Regions from separate parts of the Listeria sp. MAN/IMW/UF555 genome, predicted to be linked through region 1. Evidence: predicted binding sites of a transcription regulator. Region 1 holds the regulator's gene; each other region holds the start of a gene.
What was found. The regulator LexA, encoded in region 1, represses DNA repair genes until DNA is damaged. The targets are predictions, from matches to a motif close to CGAACATATGTTCG.
Positions count from the first base shown of each region.

Region 1 (4,669 bases):
GGTTGTGATGTATTTTGTTTTGCTTTTTCAATAGCAGCTAGAATTTCAGCTGTATCATTACCATCTTTAACTAATAAATGTTCCCAACCATATGCTTCAAAGCGTTGTTTTACATTTTCAGAGAAAGATTTGTCTAAATCGCCATCAAGAGAAATATCATTGGAATCGTATAAAACAACAAGTCTTCCTAGTTGTTGGTGACCTGCGTAAGAAGCCGCTTCAGAAGCAACACCTTCCATTAAGTCTCCATCCCCGCATAGTGCATAAGTATAGTGATCCACAACTGGGAAACCATCTTTGTTATATTTTGCTTCAAGATGTCTTTCTGCCATAGCCATACCAACAGCCATCGCAATACCTTGACCAAGTGGACCAGTAGTTGCATCTACTCCATCAGTATAACGATATTCTGGGTGACCTGGAGTTTTACTTTCCCATTGACGGAAGTTTTTAAGGTCTTCTATTTCTAATTTGAAACCACTTAAATGTAATAAACTATATAAAAGCATTGAGCCGTGTCCAGCAGAAAGTACAAAACGATCACGGTTAAACCAATGTGAATTTTTAGGGTTTGTATTTAATACGCGAGACCAAAGTGCATAAGCCATTGGAGCCGCTCCCATTGGTAATCCCGGATGACCAGAATTTGCTTTTTGAATTGCATCAATTGATAATGTACGAATTGTATTTACTGCTAAACTATCTGTGTTATCGAACAAATGAAACATCCTCTCTTCAATATAATTTTAACTACTTTTAATAATAAGCCTAAAAAGCAATTAACACAACTAATAATTGCTTTAAATTGCTTAATTGATTGGTATTTTTGTTCATTTGCGCAAAAATGTTCATTTGGTACTAATTTTTACTTCTTATTTTTTCTCATTTGTTTTATTTTATGCGGTGTTACATCATTTCCTTTAGGGTCAATAATCGTAGTATTTTCGATTGTTCCCTTCATATGAGTGCGAAACGACTTAATATATTCTTTTCTTAATTTTTCTTGTTCTACTTTTTCATCAGCAGTTAGAGTCCCTGCTTTTTTCTTTTTAGAAAGTTCATTGATTCTATCTATTTTAGCTTTTTCTAGCATCACACTTCATCCTTTTCTTCATTATATTAAAATAAGAAAGTAGCTATATCGCTACTTTCTTTATTATATCATAAACGACACTAAAATCGTTTCTACTGGTTTGCTAATTGAATAGTACTATCGCTTCTTTGTAACTTTGTTTCGTGTACTGGTATAACTACAGAATCCCCAGCTTTCACATGTCCATCTGTAAGGTTATTTTCTTTTTCAACCCAAGATACAAAATCTGCTTTTGCCATATCGCTCTTCGCTGCATATTGGTCTGCAATTGCCCAAATAGAATCCCCTTCATTTACATCTACCTCAGAATACTCACTGCCACTCCCAATAACAGTGCACATCAATATAATTCCTAGAACTAAACAAGTTATTACAAATATAATAGAAACATAAAATTTATCCCAAATTAATTTTAAAGTCATTAATAATCCCTCCAAAAAAGAATGTACGTTCGCTTTTCTATATTATAGAACGGCCGTTCGCATATGTCAATAAAAAACGAACCTTTGTTTGCATATTGGATTTTCTTTTGCTATACTTGATTTATAAAATAACCATTAAATCAATGAGGTGAAACCATGAAAATATCTAAACGTCAACAAGATATATATGAATTTATAAAATCAGAAGTAAAAGAAAAAGGTTATCCACCTTCCGTACGTGAAATCGGTGAAGCTGTTGGTTTAGCATCTAGCTCCACAGTCCATGGCCATCTTGCTCGACTTGAAGGTAAAGGACTAATTAGACGTGACCCTACGAAACCTCGTGCTATTGAAATTTTGTCTTTAGAAGATGAAGCAGAGACGCCGAATGTAGTCAATATCCCAATCATCGGTAAAGTTACTGCCGGAATGCCTATTACAGCGATTGAGAATATAGAAGAATATTTCCCACTCCCTGAATATATGGCTGCAGGAGAAACCAATGTCTTCATGCTTGAAATCGACGGAGAAAGTATGATAAATGCCGGGATTTTAGATGGAGATAAAGTAATTGTTCGACAACAAAGTTCAGCAATTAATGGCGAAATTGTCGTAGCGATGACTGAAGAAAATGAGGCGACTTGTAAACGTTTCTATAAAGAAGCGAATCATTTTAGATTACAACCAGAAAATGATGCACTAGAACCAATTATCTTAAATAACGTTACTATTTTAGGCAAAGTTATCGGTCTTTATAGAGATATTCACTAAAAGCTATATTTTGTTAGGCGGTTTTTATATTGATTTATTTTGAAACAGATAGACTAATTGCAAGAGATTATGTAGCAAGTGATTATGTTCCCTTTAGCGAAATGAACGGTGACAAAGTCGTAATGAAGTACTTTCCATCTACACTTTCAAAAGAAGAAAGTAATGCTTTTTTAGAAAGAAATCAACAAGAATTAACGGCACTTGGCTACGGACTTTTTGCCATTGAAGAAAAATCTACTGGCGAATTTATTGGTTTTACCGGTTTTCATGAAGCAACTTTTGAAGCTGCGTTCACCCCTTGTATCGAAATTGGCTGGCGCTTAAAGAAAAGTGTATGGAACCAAGGTTATGCAACCGAAGCCGCACTAGGAGCTCTCGATTTCGCCAAACAGAAAACAACTATCGATGAAATTTACAGTTTCACCGCTATGTTAAATAAGCCATCAGAACAAGTAATGAAAAAAATCCATTTTACAAAAGTAGCTACATTTATGCATCCTGCTCTAGCGGAAGGACATCCTTTAAAGCCACATATTCTTTATAAAGCATAGTAAAAACCCTGTACAAAATTGTACAGGGTTTTCTTAGCTCCAAATAAGGAGTGAAATATAAAGTCCGACGAGTGTAATAAACAATACTGGAATAGTAATCACAATACCTATTTTAAAATAAGATCCCCAGCTTATTTTTATCCCCTTTTGAGCTAATACATGTAACCATAGTAACGTTGCAAGCGAACCGATTGGCGTTATTTTAGGTCCTAAATCAGATCCGATAACATTTGCATAGACTAAGGCTTCTTTCATTACTCCTGTAAATGAAGTATGATCGATTGCAAGTGCATTAATCATTACAGTTGGTAAATTATTCATTACAGACGACAATATCGCGGCAATAAAGCCCATCCCAATCGTGCCTACGAAAAGCCCATAATGCGCAATATATGAAATAGCCTCTGCTAATAATTTAGTAATGCCAGCGTTTTGCAAACCGTATACGACGACATACATCCCGATCGAGAAAAACACAATATTCCACGGCGCCCCTTTTAAAATCTTCCTTGTAGAAACAGCATGACTCTTTCCACCAACTAGCAAAAAGATAAACGCTACAAGTAAAGCGATAAATGACACTGGAATGTCCAAAAAGCTACTTAAGAAATATCCAATCACTAGAATGATAAGTATTCCCCATGAAATCCGAAACATTTTTTTATCTTTAAGCGCAGAAGCCGGCTTACGAATTCCACTAATTTCATAAGTTCTAGGTAACGCTTTTCTAAAATAAATATAAAGAACAATAATACTCGCAACCAACGAAAAAAGCGTCGGAATCAACATTATTAATGCGTACTTTGAAAAACTAATGCCGAAAAAGTCAGCCGAAACTATATTCACTAAATTACTAACAACAAGCGGTAAAGAAGTCGTATCAGCAATAAATCCACTGGCAATGATAAAGGGAACCACCTTTTTTTCATCAAAATTAAGCGCACGCACCATCGCCAAAACAATTGGAGTTAAAATCAGAGCTGCCCCATCATTCGCAAAAAGGGCTGCCACTAGAGCTCCCAAAATAGAAATAAGTACAAACATGAGTAATCCGTTCCCTCTTGCTAACCTTGCCATATGTAACGCTGCCCATTCGAAAAAACCAATCTCATCTAAAATAAGTGAAATAATAATAATTGCAATAAAAGCGAGTGTTGCATTCCAAACGATGCCTGTTACAGTTACAACATCTGTTAAAGTGACAACGCCAAGTAATAATGCGAGTAATGCTCCAATACAAGCGGACCATCCAATCGACAAGTTTCTAGGTTGCCAAATAACAAATATAAGCGTTAAGGCAAAAACTAAAACAGCTAAAGTAATCTGCATACCTGCCCCTTTCCCTAGCAAATATTAATCCCTTTTGCTAGCACATTTATAAATATATGCCTCAATCACCAAAACATCAAACATTTGATTTTCAATTGCATAAAAAAAGCTCGCTCCCAAGTCGGAAACGAGCTTTTTAATATTAATAAATTTCAAGATATTGTTCACGTTCCCACGGATGAACCGCTGTACGGAACATATCACATTCAATTGTTTTCGCTTCAATGAAATGTTCGAAAATATGTTCACCTAAGCCATCACGGATGATGTCATCTTTTTCAAGCTCGATTAAAGCATGACCTAAGCTTTCTGGTAAATCATAAATTCCTGTTGCTTCACGTTCCTCTTCGTTCATGCCGTAAATGTTACGGTCAACTGGCGCTGGAGGAGTTAGCTCATCTTTAATGCCGGACAAACCAGCTTTTAGAAGTACAGCCATTGCTAAATATGGATTAGCGGATGGATCCACACTACGTAATTCAAGACGAGTACTTAATCCGCGA
Region 1 is NZ_JBZWZS010000001.1:397,103-401,771, forward strand. Features, by position in the region: gene tkt (transketolase) at 1-719, opposite strand, end outside; gene AC4PG8_RS01915 (DUF896 domain-containing protein) at 866-1,093, opposite strand; gene yneA (cell division suppressor protein YneA) at 1,186-1,515, opposite strand; gene lexA (transcriptional repressor LexA) at 1,672-2,286, shown strand; gene AC4PG8_RS01930 (GNAT family N-acetyltransferase) at 2,316-2,837, shown strand; gene AC4PG8_RS01935 (arsenic transporter) at 2,871-4,166, opposite strand; gene glnA (type I glutamate--ammonia ligase) at 4,309-4,669, opposite strand, start outside.

Region 2 (4,669 bases), on a different contig from region 1:
TGCCAAAACAGCTATTTTAATTGGCGAAAGTAAAGTTTTAAAGCCGATTCCTGAAATTCCAGAAATGGGTGAAATTGTAAAATCAATGCTGCAAGATGTCTTAAAAGCATATCTTTCGGAAGATGATGAGGCTGCTCGTGAAATAGCAGCACGCGATAATGAAGTAGATAAACTGCATAAAATCGTTTATCAAAAATGTATTAATTTTATGCAAGAAGAACCAGAGCATATTGAAGACGTATCGCAATTACTTTTAGTTTCTCAATACATTGAACGAATTGGTGATTATGTGACGAATGTTTGTGAATGGATTGTTTACTTGAAGAGCGGCGAAATTGAAGATTTAAATAGATAAAAAAAGCCCGATTTTCCTTTCCACAGGTTAATCGGGCTCTTTTTGGTGTGTGTTAGGCGGTTTAAATAACTTCTCAAATATTTAAAACCTTAGCTATCCTCCAATACTCCTTTCGTTGTTATAAAGAAATTGTATCATTTTAAGAGAGAATATTACTTTTTTGCTCATATTTAATCATTTTTGAATGAAGAGGTAGTTAAACTTGCGGAATCATTCCTATTTAAGTATCATATGAATATATGACCATATATGAAGAATGGGGTGATTCTGATGGAAAACGCAAAACAAACTTTAGATGAAGAGACGCTTTTTAGTGTAACGCAAATTTTCAAGGCGCTTTCTGATCCGACACGTGTTCAAATTTTAAATCTGCTTCAAGAGCGAGAATACTCTGTGAACGAAATTGCGCGAACGCTGACTTTTAATCAAACAACGGTTTCACACCAGCTCCGTTTTTTAAAAAACTTAAGGCTTGTGAAATCAAGACGTGAAGGCACTACAATTTATTATATGCAAGATGATAATCACGTATTAGAATTACTGACCCAAGCAATTCGCCACGTGCACCATCACTAACAACAAGCGCTCAGAAAACCTTTTTAGGAATGATGGGTGTTTTTTATGCCAAATAATGAGAGATTATGATAAAGTAGTTAACAAATAAAAATTTGGAGGAAACATTTTGAGCAAATTATCGCCAGTGCAAAAATTTATCGTCATTGCGGGAATAGTTGTCATGGTTATTATTTCCATTTTAGCAGTTATTTGGAATAGCAATCTTGCGGCAGTTATTGGTTTGTCGGTTGCACAATTTATTATTATTCAGTTGGTATGTTATGTAGGAATATATTCGCATATGAAAGTAGGAACAGCACGAGGTACGAAACTTTTTAGTTGGGGAATATTAACGACACTTCTGTTTTCAGCAATTATTTTTATTTTTGCTACAGATAATTTTAGAACTTATTCCGCAGCAATGATCGCTCTAATTGGTTACTGTGCAGCCTTGATGATGCGCGAAATCGAAAATACTAATCCTGCCAATAAAAAACAAAAAAGAGAGGAATAAAACGAAGAATGGAGTGATAGTATGGGAATTCATCAATATTTCCAAAGTTTATCGGATTTAGAGAACATTTATCGTTGCCCGGGAAAATTTAAGTATCAGGAGCATTCAGTTGCAGAACACTCTTACAAGGTTACTTCTATTGCACAATTTTTTGGAGCTGTAGAAGAAGATGCGGGCAATGAGGTTAATTGGCGTGCTTTATATGAAAAAGCATTAAATCATGACTATTCAGAGCTTTTTATTGGTGACATTAAAACACCTGTAAAATACGCAACGACAGAACTAAGAGAAATGCTCTCTGAAGTGGAAGAAAGCATGACTAAAAATTTTATTAGCCGCGAGATACCAGCAACTTTCCAACCGATTTATCGACACTTGTTAAAAGAAGGGAAAGACAGTACGTTAGAAGGGAAAATTCTCGCTATATCTGATAAAGTAGACTTGTTATATGAGTCCTTTGGCGAGATTCAAAAAGGTAATCCAGAAAACATTTTTGTTGAAATTTATAGTGAAGCACTTGCGACTATTTATGAATACCGAGAAATGGCCAGTGTAAAATACTTTTTAAAAGAAATTTTACCAGATATGCTTGCTGAAAAAGGTATTGAAAAGACGGAATTACCACAACTTACTACAGAAATAACAACAAAAGCATTGCGTGAAGAGTAAAAAATTGGGGAGGGAAGTAAGATGGATCAAATTATATCTGCACTTATTTTCCCTTGTCTGCTTGTCATTCTATTTGCGCGCATCACGTATAACCGTTATGTCGCCTTAGTGCTTATGGTGGTTTTGATAGCCGCTTCTGCTAAATTGGGTTACACAAGTTCGTTTTGGCTAATCACGATAGACGCCTTTTCGATGACAATTGGTTTTGTCGTAGCCACATACATGTTACGACGTTTAAAGAAAAGCGGCAGTGACTTTTAAAGAGCAAATAGATAGGTAGAATACTCTAAAAGTGATAAAATAAAGAAAAGCGTAATCAACAGGTTGCGTTTTTTATTTTCAAATGAATACGAAAATATGTTCGGTTTTTGCTAGGCTAATTAAAATATTTATGATAAAATAGAAACATTAACGGATCTGAAAAATCCGCTTTTTGCTTTGCTGGATATTTTACAGTTAAAGCTTTTAGATGCCAGAATCGGACCGATAAGGAATGGGGGAATCCGAGTTGAAGGATAAATTTGAGTTAGTTTCTAAGTATAGCCCACAAGGAGACCAACCTAGAGCAATAGAACAATTAGTTGCGGGATTAAAAAAAGGCTTAAAACACCAAACCTTACTTGGGGCAACCGGTACAGGGAAAACTTTTACTGTATCTAATGTAATTCAAGAAGTAAATAAACCAACTCTTGTTATGGCACATAATAAGACGCTAGCGGGACAATTATATAGTGAATTCAAAGAGTTTTTCCCGAATAATGCAGTGGAATACTTTGTTAGTTACTATGATTATTACCAGCCAGAAGCTTATGTACCGCAGAGTGATACCTACATTGAAAAAGACGCTAGTATCAATGACGAAATAGATAAGCTTCGTCACTCCGCTACAGCAGCACTTTTTGAACGTAGAGATGTAATTATTATCGCCAGTGTATCTTGTATTTATGGTTTAGGTTCGCCGGTCGAATACGGAGAAATGCTAGTTTCGCTTCGGGTAGGCATGGAGATTAGCCGAGACCAATTGTTACGCAAGCTGGTTGATATTCAATATGACCGAAATGATATTGATTTCCAGCGCGGTCGTTTTCGTGTCCGCGGAGATGTGGTCGAAATTTTCCCGGCATCTAGAGATGAACACTGTATGAGAATTGAATTTTTTGGCGACGAAATTGAACGTATTAGAGAAGTAGATGCCCTTACTGGAGAAATCATAGGCGACAGAGAGCACGTTTCTATTTTCCCAGCATCTCACTTTGTTACTAGACCAGATATTATGAAAAAAGCAATTGTTAATATAAAAGCAGAACTTGAAGACCGCCTTAAAGTCTTAAGAGCAGAAAATAAACTACTGGAAGCACAGCGTCTTGAACAGAGAACCAATTACGATTTAGAAATGATGGAAGAAATGGGTTATTGTTCAGGCATTGAAAACTATTCAAGACATTTATCACTACGTCCAGCGGGAGTAACTCCATATACATTGCTAGATTATTTCCCAGATGATTTCCAAATAGTTATTGATGAATCACATGTAACGATGCCTCAAATCCGTGGCATGTTCAACGGGGACCAAGCCAGAAAGCAAATGCTAGTCGATCATGGTTTTAGGTTGCCAAGCGCACTTGATAACCGCCCACTTCGATTAGAAGAATTTGAAAAGCATATTAATCAAATTATGTTTATCTCTGCAACCCCAGGCCCATACGAATTAGAAAAGAATCCAGATGTAATTGAACAAATTATTCGACCTACCGGACTACTAGATCCAATTGTCGAAATACGTCCTATCCAAGGTCAGATAGATGATTTAATGGATGAAATCAATGATCGAGTTGAGAAGAACGAACGAGTTCTAATCACTACCTTAACGAAAAAAATGTCGGAGGATTTGACGAATTACCTAAAAGAAGCCGGCGTAAAAGTTCAATATTTACACTCTGAGGTAAAAACATTAGAGCGAATTGAAATTATTCGTGACCTTCGATTAGGGGTATACGATGTTATTGTTGGGATTAACTTACTTCGTGAAGGAATCGATTTACCAGAGGTGTCCTTGGTAGCAATTTTAGATGCCGACAAAGAAGGTTTCTTACGTTCAGAACGTTCCTTAATCCAAACGATGGGACGAGCTGCCCGTAACGAAAATGGACGAGTAATTATGTACGCAGATAAAATGACAGATTCCATGCGCAATTCGATTAGTGAAACTGAACGTCGTCGTAAAATCCAAATTGAATATAACGAAAAACATGGCATCACACCAAAAACAATTAGAAAAGAAATTCGTGGCATTATCGCAGCAACTTCTGCCGCAGATGAACGAGAAGCAGTAAAACAACATGATTTAAGTAAAATGTCTAAGAAAGAACGAGATATTTTCATTGAAGGTATGGAACACGAGATGAAAGAAGCAGCCAAAGCACTCGATTTCGAACGTGCAGCTGAACTTCGTGATGCTTTACTGGAAATAAAAGCGGAAGGATGAAGCGGAATTGGATAAAGAAAAAATAGTCATTCAAGGTGCAAGAGCCCATAATTTAAAAAACATTGATGTAGAGATTCCAAGAGATAAATTA
Region 2 is NZ_JBZWZS010000004.1:118,814-123,482, reverse strand. Features, by position in the region: gene phoU (phosphate signaling complex protein PhoU) at 1-355, shown strand, start outside; gene AC4PG8_RS12755 (ArsR/SmtB family transcription factor) at 626-931, shown strand; gene AC4PG8_RS12750 (hypothetical protein) at 1,038-1,424, shown strand; gene AC4PG8_RS12745 (HD domain-containing protein) at 1,446-2,093, shown strand; gene AC4PG8_RS12740 (CsbA family protein) at 2,115-2,354, shown strand; gene uvrB (excinuclease ABC subunit UvrB) at 2,602-4,578, shown strand; gene uvrA (excinuclease ABC subunit UvrA) at 4,586-4,669, shown strand, end outside.
Region 2: uvrB (excinuclease ABC subunit UvrB) is a predicted target of LexA. The motif match lies at 2,444-2,457, and genes of this name have one in related genera.

Region 3 (4,669 bases), on a different contig from region 1:
CTACATCGCTTGAACGAGTATAGAATGCTGGAAGTACGTCTGTTTGGTAACCAATTACTGGAACGCCTTTTGTTTCTAAGTATTCCATTGTTAAGTTTAAGTCTAAGATAGATTTTGCTCCAGCACATACTACTGCTACATTTGTTTTCGCTAACTCTTCTAAATCAGCAGAAACGTCCATTGTTGTTTCGGCACCGCGGTGAACTCCGCCGATTCCACCAGTTACAAAGATACCGATTTCTGCTAATTCAGCACAGATCATCGTTGCAGCTACTGTTGTTGCTCCTAGTTGTTTTGTAGCAATAAGGTAGCCAATATCACGACGAGAAACTTTTGCTACATTGCTGCTTTTTGCAAATAGTTCTAGTTCTTCATCAGAAAGACCGATTTTAATTTTACCGTCGATTAAAGCGATTGTTGCAGGTACCGCGCCGTTATCACGGATAATTTGTTCTACGTCACGAGCCATTTCAACATTTTGTGGGTAAGGCATCCCGTGAGAGATGATTGTGGATTCTAAGGCTACGATAGCTTTTCCTTCTGCTTTTGCTTGTTTTACTTCTTCGGATAATGATAGATAATTTTTCATTTGAATTCCTCCAGATCTTTTTGTAGTTGGGATGTTGATAAATTTTGGCGAACAGTGTATTCAGATTCGAGTGTTCGCGCAGCATTTACGCTCCCTGCTTTTAAAATTTCTTGTAAAGATTTTCCTTCTAACCATGCATAAATTACCGCAGAACAAAATGCATCTCCTGCTCCTGTCACATCTACAATGTTTTCAATGACAATAGCGGGTTCAAAGATAATGCCTTCTGCGTTGTTTGCTGCAACCGCACCTTTACTGCCATTTGTAACGATGACATTTTTTACGCCTAAATCTAGCCATTTTTGTGCAGCTAAGCGCCAGTCTTCATCGTTTTCAATGGTCATTTCTAGGTGAGTTTCTGATTCATCTCGGTTGCATATTAGCCAAGTCACGTGATCCAAACGTTCTGGTAAATGAGACATTTTAGGTGAGGAAACGGGAACTAAGACTAATGGGATGGAATTAATTTCGGCAAAACTTCCAAGGTATTCTAATGTTTCTTTTGGACAATTTAAATCGGCAATAATGGCGCTCGCTTGACTTAGCAAGCCTTCGTTTTTCGCTAGTACATCTGGGGTTAAGTGATCGTATGCATCCATGTCCGCTAGTGCAACGAGCAAATCTCCATTGTTTTCGAGTACGGCTGTATAAGAACCTGTTGCGATGCTTGGAAATGCAGTGACATAATCTAAGTTCATATATGTATTACTGGCATTTTTGACAGCTTCCCAGTCGGAGTCTGTTCCACAAGCAGTGAGTAATATAACTTCTTTTCCAAGGCGACCAAGGTTTTCACCAACGTTCCTAGCAACTCCGCCAGCACTTTGTGTTGAGCGCACCGGATTAGATGTAGCTAGCTGGGCCTTGTCTTTAATGTAAAACTTCCGATCGACGTTCGCTCCACCTATACAAACGATTTGTTTTGCTTCATTTAAAATATAGGCTTTTCCTAAAATACGACCTTTTTTAATAAGGCCAGAAATAAGGTTCGCTACTGTCGGTCTTGATAAATCAAGTATATCAGCAAGTTCTTGTTGAGAAATGTAAGGATTTTTACGGATGGAATTGAAAATTATCTCTTCCTTTTCGTTCATTTTCGCTTTATTATTCTCCACGATATAATGCACCTCCATTCCAAACTTTTGTTTTAATTTCAAACACATGTTTATTATATATGTAAATGCTTTCTTTTGCAATCTAAAAAACGAAAATCTACTTCTTTTAGGAAGAAAATTTTCGTTTATCGTTATTTATTTTGAAGGATAAGCAGCTCGTTTTCAGTCAGTGGGCGGTATTCACCGAGTTCAAGAGATTCATCTAGTTGTAAGTTCCCCATTGAAATTCGTTTTAAATAGCTGACTGTTTTCCCGCGAGCAGCGAACATTCTTTTTACTTGGTGGAATTTTCCTTCTTGGATAGTTACTTTTATTTCGTTCGGAGTGATAATTTCTAAATGAGCTGGTTTACAGGTGTAGCCGTCATCGAGAGTGACGCCAGCACTGAAGGCTTCTACATCCTCCGCTGTAACCTCGCCATCAATTTTAGCATAATATGTTTTATCAATATGCTTTTTAGGTGAAAGTAAATTGTGAGCGAGCGTGCCATCATTAGTTATAATAAGTAATCCTTCTGTGTCTTTGTCCAAACGACCGACCGGAAATGGATTAGTGAGCGTGTCTTCTTGCTCGAGTAAATCAATGACGGTTTCTGACAGATTATCCTCGGTTGCACTCACGACATTTTGGGGTTTATGAAGCATAAAATATACGAATTCTTGGTAAATGACAGGAGTTCCGTGAACAGTAACTTGATCTTTGTCTGGATTCACTTGGGTTTTACTGTCTTTTTGAATCGTTCCATTTACGACAACTGCCCCGGATTTAAGCAGTGGTTTCACTTCTTTACGACTCCCGAAACCTGTGTGGGACAATAATTTATCTAAGCGCATGGTTTAGCTCCTTTTTTCTTTTATTGTAACAAAAAAACGAAGATCCTTAAAGGCGCTCCGTTTTCTTTCTATTATTTGATGTTGACGGCTTGTTTATTTTTTGGTATTTCAAGACCTAGGTTGCCTCTTAAGGTTGTGGCTGGATATTCGTTTCGATACAATCCTCGACTTTGCAAAAGCGGAATAACTTGCTCGACAAATGTTTCAAAAGTACCTGGGATGTCAGACGCGATGATAAATCCATCTGCCGCCTCATTTTGAAACCAAATTTCGATTAAATCAGCTACTTGTTCTTTTGTTCCTATAAAAGGTGTTTTCGGGGTGGCTGCTTCGGTCGCTACTTGGCGCAGGGTTAGATTGCGCTCTTTTGCTTCTTTTTTGATTCGATCCGTCGTACTTTGAAAAGCATTTTTACCGATGTCGCCAAGGTCGGGGAAAGGTTCATCTAGTTCAAATTGGCTTAAATCATAATCATCGAAATAACGCGCGAGATAGGTGACGGCATTTTCAATCGGAATAAGATTGGCAAATTCGGTGTATTTCTGCTCGGCTTCTTCTAGAGTATCCGCTACAATTGGGCTAATTCCTGGGAAAATCCTGATCTCTGCTGCATTTCTGCCAGCTTTTTCAGCACGAGTTTTCACATCTTGATAGAATTGAATAGCTTCTTCAAGCGAATCTGAATGCGTAAAAATAGCTTCCGCGTTTTGGGCTGCAAAATCCCGACCTGTGCTAGATGCCCCCGCTTGGAAAACGACTGGTTCTCCTTGTTTGGAGCGGCCGATATTTAACGGTCCTTCCACTTGAAAATACTCACCTTGATGATTCAAACGATGTAATTTTTCTGGATTAAAAAATTCGCCGGTTTCTTTATTATAAGTAAAAGCGTCTTCTTCCCATGAATTCCATAGTCCGCGAACTACCTTTAAATGTTCTGCCGCAATGCTATATCTGTCGCTGTGGGTCGGGAGGTTTTTCTTGCTATGATTTCGTGCTGCTCCTTCTTGCGGAGAAGTGACCAAATTCCAGCCAGCTCGACCACCACTAATATGATCTAATGAGGAAAGTTGCCTTGCGAGCGTGAATGGTTCCGTAAATGATGTCGAAAATGTTCCAACCAGCCCGATATTTTCTGTAGACTCTGCTAAAGCGGATAAAATAGTAATCGGCTCAAAACGATTAAGAAAATGCGGAATAGATTTTTCAGAAATAAAAAGACCATCCGCAATAAATACAAAACTAAATAGGCCTTGTTCTGCAATTTTTGCACGAGTTTTATAAAAATCTAAATCTGTACTTGCTGCTGGGTTAATATCTGGGTGGCGCCAACCATCTGTTGTGCCGCCAACGCCGTGAATGATTGCGCCAAACTGGATTGTATCTTTTCTAGTCATTTTACTTCCTCCTTTTGTAGTAAAGCTTTTTCTAAGTATTCGATACCGATTTCGGTTACTGCTTGGTAAGTCCCTTTTTCTATGTCACCAATTTCTACTACTGGAACGTGGCGGATACCGTATTTGGCTTGCAGTACTTCTCGTAAGTAATCATGATCTGTGACGTCAATATCTTGGAAGACAATATTTTGCTCGGTTAAATAATCTTTCACATCTTTACAGTAGTGGCACCCTACTTTACTCCAAACAACGACATTAGCCATGGACAACTTCCTCCTTTATTGATTCACTTAATAATTGGTACGAATAGCGTTTGATTTCCGCGGATTTGACAGGTGTTAAAACGACAAAATCTTGAATATTATATTTTTTTGAAAGTCGAGTAATTTCTTCTCCAACGTCTTGTTTCGTCCCAGTTATTGCTCCAATTTTTTGTGTAATAAATCGATATGGTTGGCTGATGTCTTTCACGTAGGCTTCTGCTTGTTCACGTGAACCGACATTTACTCTCCGCCCGTCCGAAAGCTGTACTTTAATTGATTCTCGCTCTGGAATATGACGGTCTGCAGCAGCTTTTGTTTCAGCTACAACAACAATTGGCGCTAATTGAAAACTTGCTTGTTGGTTAATTTGATACTGCTCAAATGTATCCCGTGCTTCTTTTAAAACTTCCTCTTCGCCGTTAATAAAATAAGCAAATACAAAAGAAATTCCCAGTTCGGCAGCTTGTCTTGCACT
Region 3 is NZ_JBZWZS010000002.1:511,394-516,062, forward strand. Features, by position in the region: gene AC4PG8_RS09640 (pseudouridine-5'-phosphate glycosidase) at 1-589, opposite strand, end outside; gene AC4PG8_RS09645 (carbohydrate kinase) at 586-1,704, opposite strand; gene AC4PG8_RS09650 (pseudouridine synthase) at 1,836-2,537, opposite strand; gene AC4PG8_RS09655 (LLM class flavin-dependent oxidoreductase) at 2,609-3,931, opposite strand; gene AC4PG8_RS09660 (glutaredoxin family protein) at 3,928-4,194, opposite strand; gene AC4PG8_RS09665 (LLM class flavin-dependent oxidoreductase) at 4,187-4,669, opposite strand, start outside.
Region 3: AC4PG8_RS09645 (carbohydrate kinase) is a predicted target of LexA. The motif match lies at 1,725-1,738, and genes of this name have one in related genera.